One region of the Streptomyces sp. NPDC029138 genome, then DNA from elsewhere that is predicted to be linked to it. Evidence: predicted binding sites of a transcription regulator. Region 1 holds the regulator's gene; the other holds the start of a gene.
The links. The regulator HspR, encoded in region 1, represses chaperone genes until heat shock. The targets are predictions, from matches to a motif close to TTGAGNNNNNNNNNCTCAA.

Region 1 (6,986 bases):
GTCGTCGCCATCGGCGCCTCGCTCCAGGCCGGTGTCCTCAAGGGCGAGGTCAAGGACGTCCTGCTGCTCGACGTCACCCCGCTGTCCCTCGGCATCGAGACCAAGGGCGGCATCATGACCAAGCTGATCGAGCGCAACACCACGATCCCGACCAAGCGCTCCGAGATCTTCACCACGGCCGAGGACAACCAGCCGTCGGTGCAGATCCAGGTCTACCAGGGCGAACGCGAGATCGCGGCGTACAACAAGAAGCTCGGCATGTTCGAGCTGACCGGTCTGCCGCCGGCGCCGCGTGGCGTCCCGCAGATCGAGGTCTCCTTCGACATCGACGCCAACGGCATCATGCACGTCACGGCGAAGGACCTCGGCACCGGCAAGGAGCAGAAGATGACCGTCACCGGCGGCTCGTCGCTCCCCAAGGAAGAGGTCGACCGCATGCGCGAGGAGGCCGAGCGCTACGCGGAGGAGGACCACAAGCGCCGCGAGGCCGCCGAGGCCCGCAACCAGGGCGAGCAGCTGGTCTACCAGACCGAGAAGTTCCTCAAGGACAACGAGGACAAGGTCCCCGGCGAGATCAAGACCGAGGTCGAGTCCGCCGTCGCCGAGCTGAAGGAGAAGCTCAAGGGCGAGGACACCGCCGAGATCCGCAGCGCCACCGAGAAGGTCGCGGCCGTCTCGCAGAAGCTGGGCCAGGCCATGTACGCCGACGCCCAGGGCGCGCAGGCCGCGGGCGGCGCCTCCGCCGGTGCCGGTGAGGCCAAGGCCGACGACGACGTCGTGGACGCCGAGATCGTGGACGACGAGCGCAAGGACGGTGCGGCGTAATGACGGAGGAGACCCCGGGCTTCGAGGAGAAGCCCGACGTCCCCTCCGGCGCCACCTCCGACGACGCCGAGCCGAAGGCCGCCCCCGAGGAGGGGGCGGCCCCGGCCGGGGACGGACACGCAGAGAACGCCGGTCTGGTCGCCCAACTGGACCAGGTGCGCACGGCGCTGGGCGAGCGCACGGCGGACCTCCAGCGGCTCCAGGCCGAGTACCAGAACTACCGCCGCCGCGTCGAGCGCGACCGGATCGCCGTCAAGGAGATCGCCATCGCGAACCTCCTGACCGAGCTTCTGCCCGTGCTCGACGACATCGGCCGCGCGCGGGAACACGGTGAGCTGGTCGGCGGCTTCAAGTCGGTGGCCGAGTCGCTGGAGACCGTCGCGGCCAAGATGGGCCTCCAGCAGTTCGGCAAGGAGGGCGAGCCCTTCGACCCGACGATCCACGAGGCCCTGATGCACAGCTACGCGCCGGACGTCACCGAGACGACCTGCGTGGCGATCCTCCAGCCCGGGTACCGCATCGGCGAGCGCACCATCCGCCCCGCGCGGGTGGCCGTCGCCGAGCCGCAGCCCGGCGCGCAGACCGTCAAGGCCGAGGGCGCCGAGGAGTCCACCGTGGCGGCCGACGACAAGGAGAACGGTGGCCCGGACGAGGGCTGACGTGAACACTGAGGGGAACCGCGGAAAGGGGGTGCGTCGAGGATGAGCACCAAGGACTTCATCGAGAAGGACTACTACAAGGTCCTCGGCGTCCCCAAGGACGCCACCGAGGCCGAGATCAAGAAGGCGTACCGGAAGCTCGCCCGCGAGTTCCACCCGGACGCCAACAAGGGCAACGCCAAGGCCGAGGAGCGCTTCAAGGAGATCTCCGAGGCGAACGACATACTCGGCGACCCCAAGAAGCGCAAGGAGTACGACGAGGCGCGCGCGCTGTTCGGCAACGGCGGCTTCCGCCCCGGGCCGGGCGCGGCCGGCGGCTCCTTCAACTTCGACCTGGGCGACCTCTTCGGAGGCAACGCCCAGGGCGGAGGCTTCGGCGGCGGCATCGGTGACGTCTTCGGGGGCCTGTTCAACCGCGGCGGTGCCGCGGGCACGCGTACCCAGCCCCGGCGCGGCCAGGACGTCGAGTCCGAGGTCACGCTGAGCTTCACGGAGGCCATCGAGGGCGCCACGGTGCCCCTGAGGATGTCCTCCCAGGCACCCTGCAAGGCCTGTTCGGGCACCGGCGACAAGAACGGCACACCGCGCGTGTGCCCGACCTGCGTCGGCACCGGCCAGGTCGCCCGGGGCTCCGGTGGCGGCTTCTCGCTCACCGACCCCTGCCCCGACTGCAAGGGCCGCGGCCTGATCGCCGAGCACCCCTGCATGGAGTGCAAGGGCAGCGGGCGCGCCAAGTCGTCCCGCACGATGCAGGTCCGCATCCCGGCGGGCGTGACCGACGGGCAGCGCATCCGGCTGCGCGGCAAGGGCGCGCCCGGCGAGCGGGGCGGCCCGGCCGGCGACCTGTACGTGGTCGTCCATGTCGGCGAGCACCCGGTCTTCGGGCGCAAGGGCGACAACCTCACCGTCACCGTGCCGGTGACCTATCCCGAGGCGGCTCTCGGCGGCGAGGTGCGGGTGCCGACCCTCGGCGGCCCGCCCGTCACCCTGAAGCTGCCGCCCGGAACGCCCAACGGCCGTACCATGCGCGCCCGGGGCAAGGGCGCGGTCCGCAAGGACGGCACGCGCGGCGACCTCCTGGTCACCGTGGAGGTGCGTGTTCCCACGGACCTGTCGGGGAAGGCTCGTGACGCACTGGAGGCGTATCGCGAGGCGACCGCGGGCGAGGATCCGCGGGCGGAGCTGTTCGAGGCCGCGAAGGGAGCTTGAGAGTGATGGACGGCCGTCGACGTAACCCGTATGAACTGACCGAGGAGACCCCGGTCTACGTCATCTCGGTGGCGGCCCAGCTCTCCGGACTCCACCCACAGACGCTGCGCCAGTACGACCGTCTGGGCCTGGTCTCGCCCGACCGCACCGCCGGCCGGGGCCGCCGTTACTCGGCCCGTGACATCGAACTGCTCCGCCAGGTGCAGCAGTTGTCGCAGGACGAGGGCATCAACCTGGCCGGCATCAAGCGGATCATCGAACTGGAGAACCAGGTCGCCGCGCTCCAGTCCCGGGTCGCGGAGCTGGAGGCGGCCCTGGACGGCGCGGCGGCGGCGATGCAGCAGCGCGAGGCGGCCGTGCACGCCTCCTACCGGCGCGACCTGGTCCCGTACCAGGAGGTCCAGCAGACCAGCGCGCTGGTGGTGTGGCGGCCGAAGCGGCAGCAGCAGGACTGACGCGCACGGACGCGCACGAAGAGGGGCCCGGATTCCGGGCCCCTCTTCGTGTTGTCAGGACGTCGGCTCGCTCGGCGGCGTGCCCAGTTCGGTCGCGACGACCACGTCGGCCTCGCGGTACCACTTGTAGCGGGAGTTCCAGGACGTGTCGTAGGCGTCCACGAAGAAGCAGCGCTCGTCGCCGTCGGCGACCGTGTCGTACCGGTAGGAGGTGACGCCGGGCAGCAGCCAGGCCTCCTCGTGCGCGGAGCAGACCCGGTCCTCGCCGTCGCTGAGGACCTCGCCCACGTAGACGGCGTACCGGTGCAGATCGGGCGCCGGGTTCTCGTCCCACGTCAGGTCGAAGCCGTACTCGGTCGGGGTGGCCGTCAGCCCGGTGACGAGCGGCGGCGGGGTGTCGTCCCGGCGCGTGCCGGCGACGGCGGCGGAGCGGGCGGACTCGTTGCCCGCGGCGTCCAGCGCGCTCACCCGGTAGTGGTAGGTGCTGCCCACCGCCGCCGAGGTGTCCTGGTAGGAGAGTTCCGCCGTGCTGCCCAGGCGGGTGTAGGTGCCGCTCGCGCTCGTCGCGCGGTACACCCGGTAGGAGACCGCGTCCGGCACGGTGCTCCAGCCGATCCGCAGGCCGCCCTTCTCGGAGGAGTCGGTGATGTCCGCGTCGGGCACGCCGGGCGCGACCCGGTCGGCGGTGGTGACGGGCTTGTCCGCCGTGCCCGCCGACTCGTTGCCGGCCTTGTCGTAGGCGCGGACCTCGTAGTAATACGTCTCGCCGGTCACCGGGAGGGTGGTGTCGGTGTACGTGGTCGCGGTGGTCGTGGCCAGGGGCGTGGCGCCGAACGCGGTGCCCTTCAGCCGCCGGTAGACGCGGTACCCGGCGAGGTCCATCTCCTTGTTCTTCGCCCAGGCGACCTTCGCCCGGCCCGTCGCGGCGTCGTAGGACACCGAAGTCCCGCCCGGCACCAGCGGCTTGACCCTGTCGACGTCGGCCGAGGTGCGGGGCGTGTAGGCGAAGGAGACGTCCGCGGCGCCGGTCCAGTTCACGAAGTCCACGCGCAGCGTGTGCTTTCCGGAGGGGATCGTGACGTTGACGGTCTTCTTCTGCGTGGTCGAGACGTTCTTCCAGAGGTCCACCTTGCGGGTGCCGTCCAGGTACACCCGGATGCCGTCCTGGGCGGAGACCGGGAGGGCGAAGGGCCCGCCGGAGCCGAAGTCGCGGGTGACGGTCCAGCGGACGCCGAAGTTGTCCCTGGGCAGGCCGGCGGCCGGGGCGCCGGTGCCCCACTTCTCGGCGACGGCGCTGTCGCAGTCGGTCTTCCTGGGCGTGCCGGAGAAGCCGGTGTTCGCGAAGAACTGCCGCGTGTAGACCGGTGAGGCGCAGCTCGTGGCGGCGGACGCGGACGGGGCGACCGTGCCGAGCAGCGCGCCGGAGGCGGCGAGTACGACGGCCGTGGCGGTCGTACGTCTGGCTGAGTTCATTCGGTCCTCTGATCGAGTCGGTGCGCGGCTCGCGGCCGCCGTGATCACGACTCGTGAAGAACCGCCGTGGTTGTACGGGTCTTTGCCGTTCCCATGAACTCCCTTGGCGTGGACGGTCCGTAAAGGGCCTTTGAAGGGGGTTTCGCGTGTCCTCCACAGGTGAAGCTGAGCGTGGTGTTGCGGACTCGTTAAGTGATTCTTCTTGACGCCGGGTGCGGCATCCGCGTTGTCTTTTCAGACACCTGGGCCGTATAGCAACGCCCACGTCCGGAACGCACCTGAAGTGAGCCCTCGCATGCGCCGTATCGCCATATCCGTGGCCGCGTCCACGATGACCCTCTCGCTCGCCGGCTGCGGCGTGCTGAACGTGACGGGGGACGGCGCGAGTGCGAGCCCGACCAAGGGCAACGACATCACGGTGGGCCTGCTGCTGCCGGAGAAGGCGAACACCCGCTACGACAAGTTCGACTACCCCATCATCAAGGACAAGGTGGCCGAACTCACCAAGAAGCAGGGCAAGGTGCAGTACGCCAACGCCGACGCGAGCGCCGCCCGGCAGGCCGAGCAGATGCAGAACATGATCGACGGCAAGGTCGACGTCATCCTGCTCGACGCCGTGGACGCGCACGCCGTCGCCGACGAGGTGAAGAAGGCCAAGGACGCGGGCATTCCGGTCATCGCCTACGACCGTCTCGCCGAGGGCCCGATCGACGCCTACATCTCCTTCGACAACGAACTCGTCGGCGAGGTGCAGGGCCGCACCCTGCTGGAGGCGCTGGGCTCCGGCGTCGACACGTCCGACAAGATCGTCATGATGAACGGCTCGCCCACCGACCCGAACGCCAAGCAGTTCAAGGAGGGCGCGCTCTCCGAGCTGAACGGCAAGGTGGACATCGCGGACAGCTTCGACACCGCCGGCTGGAAGCCGGAGAACGCCGAGACCAACATGGCCGAGGCCATCGCGAAGATCGGCAAGGACAACATCGCCGGTGTCTACTCCGCCAACGACGGCATGGCGGGCGGCGTCATCAAGGCCCTGAAGGCGGCCGGTGTCACCAAGCTGCCCCCGATCACCGGCCAGGACGCGGAACTGGACGCGGTGCAGCGGGTGGTGGCGGGTGAGCAGTACATGAGCGTCTACAAGTCCTACCCGGACGAGGCCGAGGCCGCCGCGCAGATGGCCGTCACCAAGCTCCAGGGCAAGGACATCCAGTTCGACGCCCTCACCCAGGACCGGGTGGACAGCCCCACCACCAAGGACATTCCGGCCAAGCTGGTCCAGGTGACCGCGCTGACCAAGCGCACGATCGAGGACACGGTCGTCGCGGACGGCATCTACACCGTCGGCGACATCTGCACCGCCAAGTACAAGGCGGACTGCGCCACGATCGGCCTGAAGTAGGACGCCCGCATCCCACCCTCGGCCGGGTCGTGGTGCGCGGGGCGGACCGGTGCCGAAACCCGGACACAGCGGGGTTTTCCGGTGGCCGTCGTGGAGGGAGCCGTGTTGCGGACCCGGTTCGGCGCCGCGCATAGTTGCGCCACGGAAGTGGCAGCACACCGGGGGTGGAATGGGCGATGGCCGGGCGCGGGGCGGAGGAGCATCCTCACGGTGCCGACCGGCTGTGTGAAGCCGGGGATCGGGTGTACTCCCGTGCCGTGCGCCGGGGGCGGGTCCCGCGCACGGACGCCGAACCGGTGCCCTGCCTGCTGGAGCTGGCCCTGCTGCACCCCGACCCGGACGACATGGACTGGCTGGTGCCGACCTCCCCGCAGGAGGTCATGACCCGGCTGCTGCGCGGGGTCTACGACGAGGTCAGCGCGAGCCAGCGGCGGGTGGGCTCGGCGGTGGCCGCGTTCGAGTGGTACGCGGGCCTGGGCCGGCAGCTGAACGCGCTGGCGGCACCGGCCGAGGGCAGCGCCATCCGGGTCCTGGACGGGCTCTCCCGCATCCAGGCCGCGATGGACGAGGCGACCGAGGCGTGCACCACCGAGGTGCTCACCGTGCAGCCCGGCGGCATCCGGCGGGAGGCGGAACTCTCCGAGGGCCTGCACCGGGCGCTGGCGCTGCGCGGCCGGGGCGTGCGGATGCGGGACCTCTACACGCATGTGGCCCGGCACGGCCAGGGCCTGCTGAACTACCTGGAGCTGATGGGCGACACGGTGGAGGCGCGCACCCTGGACGAGGTCATCGACCGGCTCATCCTCTTCGACCGCACGGTGGCGTTCATCCCCGCCAACGCCGACCGCACGATGGCCCTGGAGCTGCGTCACCCGGCCCTGGTCTCCTACCTGGTGACGGTCTTCGAGCGCCTGTGGCGCCTGGCGATCCCGCTCACGGCGCCCCTCCCCGACACCGGCATCG
Region 2 (6,986 bases), on a different contig from region 1:
GAGAACGGGCGAACGCCGCCCCAGGGATCCTCACCGAGGCTCCCGGGGCTCCTCCGTGCGGCCTGGCGCCCGCCGGCGCTCATGGGGTCGGTGTCTCCAGCGCGTATCCCACGCCGTGCACCGTACGGATGCGCTCGGCGCCGATCTTCCGCCGCAGCGCCTTGATGTGGCTGTCGACCGTGCGGGTGCCGGAGGCGTCCGCCCAGTCCCACACCTCGGCCAGCAGCTGCTCCCGGGAGAGCACCGCCCGCGGAGTGTTCGCCAGGCACACCAGCAGGTCGAACTCGGTGGGCGTCAGGTGGACGTCCTCGGACTTCACCCGCACCCGTCGCTGCGCGTGGTCGATCTCCAGCTCGCCGAGCCGCAGGATGCCGGAGCGGGGGGTGGTGGCGGCCAGCGCGGCCCGCTCCACCCGCCGCAGCAGCACGTGCACGCGTGCCGCCAGCTCCCGCATCGAGAACGGCTTGGTCATGTAGTCGTCGGCGCCGACGCCGAGCCCGACCAGCATGTCCGTCTCGTCGTCGCGCGCGGTGAGCATCAGCACCGGCACCGGCCGCTGCGCCTGCACCCGCCGGCACACTTCGAGCCCGTCGAAGCCGGGCAGCATGATGTCGAGGATCAGCAGATCGGGCTGCCAGGCCTCGGCCGTGTCGACCGCGGCCGGACCGTCGGCCGCCGTTTGCACCAGAAATCCCTCGGCACGGAGCCGGGCCGCGATGGCGTCGACGATCGTGGGGTCGTCCTCGACGACCAGCACCCGGCGCTGTGCGCCCGGGGTGGTCGTCGCCGCGCCGCTCTGGGAGGTGTGTGTCTGCTCCATCGCCCGCCCCTGTTGTTGCTTTCCGGAATCAGTGGGGTGATCCCATGTCTGCGTTTGACGCTTGAATGATCGGCGTCAGGGCAGCACATTACGGTGACTGACCGCGCTGTCGCTATCCAGGTCGGACGGCGAGGTGGACGGCGTCCGGAACGCCCCGGGCAACCGGCACCTCTTCGGTACGCACCTGCTGGAACCCGGCATTCCGCAAGCTTCCTTCAAATTCCGGAGAGGGCTGGGCCGACCACACCGCGAGCACCCCTCCGGGCCTCAACACCCGTGCGCAGGCGGCGAGTCCGGCCGGTGAGTAGAGGCTGTCGTTGTCCTCGGTGACGGTCCAGCCGGGCCCGTTGTCGATGTCGAGACACAGCGCGTCGAACGTGTCCGATGTCTCATTGACGTACCGCACGAGATCGGCTTCCACGATCAAGGTGCGCGGATCGGCGAGCGCGTCGGCGGACAACTCGGCCAGCGGGCCGTCCCGGTGCCAGTCGATGACGGCGGGCTCCCGCTCCACCACGGTGATCCGCCCCCACCACGGGTCGGCGGCGGCATGCGCGAGCGAGAAGCCCACGCCCAGCCCGCCGATCAGCACCTCGGGCGCGGGCCGCCCGTCCAGCGCGGCGCGGGCCGCGTCGACCAGCAGCCGCTCCGAGCGGCCGTCGGAGGTGTCCATCAGGAAGCAGCCGTTGGCGATGATCTGGAGCAGCGCACCGTGTCTGCGCAGCACCACCTCGCCGTACGGGCCGTCGCGCCGGTCCAGGACCACGGGAGTGTCGTACACGGCAGTCATGACCCCATCCTGCTTGAACGGGGCCCGGCATTCACGGGAATTGCGCATGACGCCCACGGACGGGTGGCCCGCGCCGGCGGCCGGACGCGGCCGGCGGGTGAGAGGTCGCCGTGAATCCGCTCCCGGGTGGCGTCGGTCATAGACAGCGGCACGCCGAACGCGAAGGGTGGGCGCGACGGAAGGAGCGCCTCACCGTGGAACGGAGCACGACGGGCCCAGCGCCGGACGCCTGCCCGCCCGCGCCGGGCACGCCCCTTCCGGACGGCACGGCCGCCGTCCCGCCCCCGGTCCTCGCGGGCCTCCTGGACGGCATGCCCCGCCAGCGCGCCGCCACCCCGGCCCCCGCCCCGGCGCGCCGCACCCCACCGCCGTACCGGCGCCTGCCCCGCCCGTGGTGCCTGCTCCCGACCCCCCTCGGCACCCCGTTCACGTTCGCCTACGCGGCCGTCCTCGCCGTCACCTCCCTGATCGCGGCCCAGGCCGACCCCGGTCTGGTGCACACGCTCTACCAGGACTCCAGCACCGACGTGGCCCATCTGCTGCGCACCCCCGTGCTCGTCCTGCTGGCCAGCGCGCTGTGGGTCGCGGGCGGGATGCTCTCCCCGTACGCGGTCGCGTTCGTGCTGGTGCTCACCGCGCTGGAGCGGCGGATAGGCGGAGCGCGGGCGGCCTGCGTGTTCCTGGCCGGCCATGTCCTGGCGACCCTCGCCACCGAGGTCCCGGTGGGCCTCGCCGTCCTGCTGGGCCACCTGCCCGACACCTCGCTGCACCGCCTCGACTACGGCATCAGCTTCGGCGTGGCCACCAGCACCGGCGCCCTGACGGGCCTCCTCCGCCCGTGGCTGCGCTGGCCGTTGCTGACCCTGGCGGCCGGCGCGCTGCTGAGCGACCTGCTGGCGTACGCGGACCCGTTGACCGACTGGGGCCACGTCATCGCCCTGACGATCGGTGTGGCCACCTGGCCTCTGGTCCGACGCCGGCACCAGCAGCCCTAGGGGCGCGGGGAACTCGTGGGGAACTGCGCGAACAACTCCGACGCACCCCGCACCCGCGCACGTTCTTGCAGCTCATCCCCTGGGCGAAACGTGATCGCTCACAGCGAACAGAACCCCGGGAACAATCAACGGCGCCAGAACATTGAGTCGGCATAGCTCAAGTTGACTGCCGAAGGGGAGATCATGGCTGCTGAGTCACTGGCGTTCACGCTGAACCTGCCCGTGCTGCCGCTCGACGACGAGGTCGTGCTGCCCGGCATGGTGGTCCCGCTGGACCTGAGCGACGCCGAGGTGCGGGCCGCGGTGGAGGCCGCGCAGGCCGCCGCCCGCTCGGAACCCGGAAAGCCCAAGGTGCTGCTGGTGCCCCGCGTCGACGGCACGTACGCCAAGACCGGCGTCCTCGGCACGGTGGAGCAGGTCGGCCGGCTCGCCGACGGTGACCCGGGGGCCCTGATCCGCGGCCGTAGCCGCGTCCGCATCGGCGCCGGCACCACCGGCCCGGGCGCCGCGCTCTGGGTCGAGGGCGCCCGCGTCGAGGAGACCGTTCCCGAGCCGCTGCCTGGCCAGGTCGCCGAGCTGGTCAAGGAGTACAAGGCGCTCGCCACCAGCTGGCTGAAGAAGCGCGGCGCCTGGCAGGTCGTGGACCGCGTCCAGGCCATCGACGACGTGTCGGCGCTGGCCGACAACTCCGGCTACTCGCCGTTCCTGACGACCGAGCAGAAGGTCGAACTGCTGGAGACCGGCGACCCGGTGGCCCGGCTCAAGCTCGCCACGCAGCAGCTGCGCGACCACCTCGCGGAGCAGGACGTGGCCGAGACCATCGCCAAGGACGTCCAGGAGGGCGTCGACAAGCAGCAGCGCGAGTTCCTGCTGCGCCGTCAGCTGGAGGCCGTCCGCAAGGAACTGCGCGAGCTGAACGGCGAGAAGGAGGGCGAGGAGTCCGACGACTACCGCGCCCGCGTCGAGGCCGCCGACCTGCCGGAGAAGGTCCGCGAGGCCGCCCTCAAGGAGGTCGACAAGCTGGAGCGCGCCTCCGACCAGTCGCCCGAGGGCTCGTGGATACGCACCTGGCTGGACACCGTCCTGGAGATGCCGTGGAACGAGCGGACCGAGGACGCGTACGACATCCAGGGCGCTAAGGCCGTGCTGGACGCCGAGCACGCGGGCCTGGAGGACGTGAAGGAACGCATCACCGAGTACCTGGCCGTGCGCAAGCGGCGCGGCGACCGGGGCCTGGGTGTGATCGGCGGGCGGCGCGGCGGTGCCGTGCTCGCCCTCGTCGGCCCGCCCGGTGTCGGCAAGACCTCGCTGGGCGAGTCCGTGGCGCACGCCATGGGCCGCAAGTTCGTCCGCGTCGCCCTCGGCGGCGTCCGTGACGAGGCCGAGATCCGCGGTCACCGCCGTACCTACGTCGGCGCGCTGCCCGGCCGGATCGTGCGCGCCGTCAAGGAGGCCGGGTCGATGAACCCGGTGGTCCTGCTGGACGAGATCGACAAGGTGGGCTCCGACTTCCGGGGCGACCCGGCCGCCGCCCTCCTCGAAGTGCTCGACCCGGCGCAGAACCACACCTTCCGGGACCACTACCTGGAGGTCGAGCTGGACCTGTCCGACGTGGTCTTCCTCGCCACCGCCAACGTCCTGGAGGCCATCCCGGAGGCGCTCGCCGACCGTATGGAGATCGTCCGCCTGGACGGCTACACCGAGGACGAGAAGGTCGTCATCGCCCGGGACCACCTGCTCCCGCGCCAGCTGGAGCGGGCCGGCCTAGACAAGGACGAGGTCACGCTGGAGGAGAGCGCGCTGCGCAAGCTCGCCGGCGAGTACACCCGCGAGGCGGGCGTGCGGACCCTGGAGCGGTCCATCGCGCGGCTGCTGCGGAAGGTCGCCGCACAGCACGAACTGGGCGAGCGCGAGCTGCCGTTCACCGTCACCGACGCCGATCTGCGGGGGCTGATCGGCCGGCCGCACCACGTGCCCGAGTCCGCCCAGGACCCGGCCGAGCGCCGGACGGCCGTCCCCGGGGTGGCGACCGGCCTCGCGGTCACCGGCGCCGGCGGCGACGTGCTCTTCGTGGAGGCGTCCCTGGCCGACCCGGAGACGGGCGGGGCGGGGCTGACCCTGACCGGCCAGCTGGGCGACGTGATGAAGGAGTCGGCGCAGATCGCGCTGAGCTTCCTGCGCAGCCACGGGGCCGAGCTGGAGCTGCCGGTGGCCGACCTGAAGGACCGGGGCGTGCACATCCACTTCCCGGCGGGCGCGGTGCCGAAGGACGGCCCGAGCGCGGGCATCACGATGACCACGGCCCTCGCCTCGCTGCTCTCCGGCCGCCTGGTCCGCACGGACGTCGCCATGACCGGCGAGGTCTCGCTGACCGGCCGGGTGCTGCCCATCGGCGGCGTGAAGCAGAAGCTGCTCGCCGCCCAGCGCGCCGGGGTGACCACCGTGATCATCCCCAAGCGCAACGAGCCCGACCTGGACGACGTCCCGGCCGAGGTGCTGGACAAGCTCGACGTCCACACCGTGACCGACGTCCGCCAGGTCCTGGAACTGGCGCTCGCGCCCGCCACGAGCGACGCGGCGCCGGAGGTTCCGGTAGCGGCGTGACGGACGCTGCCGGATGAGGGAAGGCCCGGGTCCCGTGAGGGAGGCCCGGGCCTTCGCCATGCGCCCCTGGGTCCTCGCCATGCGCCCACTGGGTCTTCGCCCGTCAGAGCGCGGTCAGCGACTGCTCCGCCCAGACCGTCTTGCCGATCCGGTCGTGCCGGGTGCCCCAGCGCTCGGCGAGCTGGGCGACCAGCAGCAGGCCCCGGCCGCCCTCGTCGAAGATCCGGGCCCGGCGCATGTGCGGAGTGGTGCCGCTGGAGTCGTAGACCTCGCTGATCAGGGTGCCGCCCTGGTGGATCAGCCGGAGCCGGATGGGCGGGCGGCCGTAGCGGATGGCGTTGGTGACCAGCTCGCTGACCATCAGCTCGGTGGCGAACGCGGCCTCGTCCAGGCCCCACGCGGACAGCTGGTCGGTGGCGTACCGGCGGGCCACGGACACGACGCTCGGCTCGTCGGCCAGCTCCCAGGAGGCGAACCGGTCCTCGTGCAGGGCCCGGGTGCGGGCCACCAGCAGGGCGATGTCGTCGTCGGGGCGGTGGCTGAGCAGGTCGGTGAGGACCCGGTCGCACACCGACTCCAGCGACTTCTCGGGACGGCCCAGCGCGATGAACATCTTGTCCAGCGCCTCGTCGATGTCGTGGTCGCGGGCCCCCAGCAGCCCGTCGGTGTAGAGCGCGAGCAGGCTGCCCTCGGGCAGTTCCGTCTCGATCGCCTCGAAGGGCAGCCCGCCCAGCCCCAGCGGCGGCCCGGGGGGCACGTCGAGGAAGCGGACGGTGCCGTCCGGGGTCACCACGGCGGGCGGCGGATGCCCGGCCCGGGCCATGGTGCAGCGGCGCGAGACCGGGTCGTAGACGGCGTACAGGCAGGTGGTGCCGATGCCGCCGGCGGTGTCGGCGCCCGGGTCCGCGCTGCTCTCGTCGGCGGCCAGCCGCAGCACCAGGTCGTCCAGGTGGGTGAGGAGTTCGTCGGCCGGCAGATCGACGTCGGCCAGGGTGCGCACCGCCGTGCGCAGCCGGCCCATGGTGGCGGAGGCCCGGATGCCGTGGCCCACCACGTCGCCCACGACGAGCGCCACCCGCGCCCCGGACAGCGGGATCACGTCGAACCAGTCGCCACCCACGCCGGCCCGCGTCGCGGCCGGCAGATAGCGGGTGGCGATCTCCAGGGCCGCCTGGTCGGGCACCGGGTGCGGGAGCAGGCTGCGCTGAAGGGTCACGGTGGTGGTGCGGGACCGGGAGTGGCCGCGGGCCTGCTCCATGCCGGTGGCCGCCTTGGCGGTGAACTCCTCGGCGAGCCGCAGGTCCTCCGGCCCGAAGGGCCCCGCTCCCCGCGCCGGCCGAACAGGGCCACGCCGAGCGTGCCGCCCTGGACGAGCATCGGCACCGCCAGCAGGCAGCGCGTCCCGGACCCGCGCAGCCACGAGGCGCCCGGGTCCAGCGCCGCCCACTCGGCGACGGCCGGGTCCGCCATGTCGTACAGCAGCGGGCGGTCCGCCGTCAGACACCGGGCGGGCGGGGAGTCCGCCGGGCAGACGATCGCCTCACCGACAGCCCCGCCCACACCGGCACCGACGCCGGCGCCGGTGCCGGTGCCGTGGCGGGGCCCGCCGCCGTCCGGGACCGCGCGCAGGGCGGCGCGGCGCAGGACCACCTGTTCCGGGCGCGGGCCGCCGGCCTCGGCGGTGGTCCACGGGGAGTCCAGCAGGTCGACCGCCATGAGGTCGGCCAGCCGGGGGACCGTGACCTCGCCGAGTTCCTGGGCCGCGCGGGCCTGGTCC

Region 2: the regulator HspR is predicted to act here: its motif matches at 2,748-2,766, upstream of lon (endopeptidase La).

The regions. Positions count from the first base shown of each region.
Region 1 is NZ_JBVHWM010000112.1:9,301-16,286, forward strand. It holds gene dnaK (molecular chaperone DnaK) at 1-825, shown strand, start outside; gene grpE (nucleotide exchange factor GrpE) at 825-1,484, shown strand; gene dnaJ (molecular chaperone DnaJ) at 1,527-2,693, shown strand; gene ACZ4WH_RS42545 (heat shock protein transcriptional repressor HspR) at 2,699-3,148, shown strand; gene ACZ4WH_RS42550 (PA14 domain-containing protein) at 3,203-4,621, opposite strand; gene ACZ4WH_RS42555 (sugar ABC transporter substrate-binding protein) at 4,917-6,023, shown strand; gene ACZ4WH_RS42560 (helix-turn-helix transcriptional regulator) at 6,200-6,986, shown strand, end outside.
Region 2 is NZ_JBVHWM010000021.1:27,611-34,596, forward strand. It holds gene ACZ4WH_RS18765 (HAMP domain-containing sensor histidine kinase) at 1-83, opposite strand, end outside; gene ACZ4WH_RS18770 (response regulator transcription factor) at 80-820, opposite strand; gene ACZ4WH_RS18775 (spermine/spermidine synthase domain-containing protein) at 933-1,610, opposite strand; gene ACZ4WH_RS18780 (rhomboid-like protein) at 1,805-2,605, shown strand; gene lon (endopeptidase La) at 2,789-5,209, shown strand; partial or broken gene ACZ4WH_RS18790 (SpoIIE family protein phosphatase) at 5,313-6,986, opposite strand, start outside.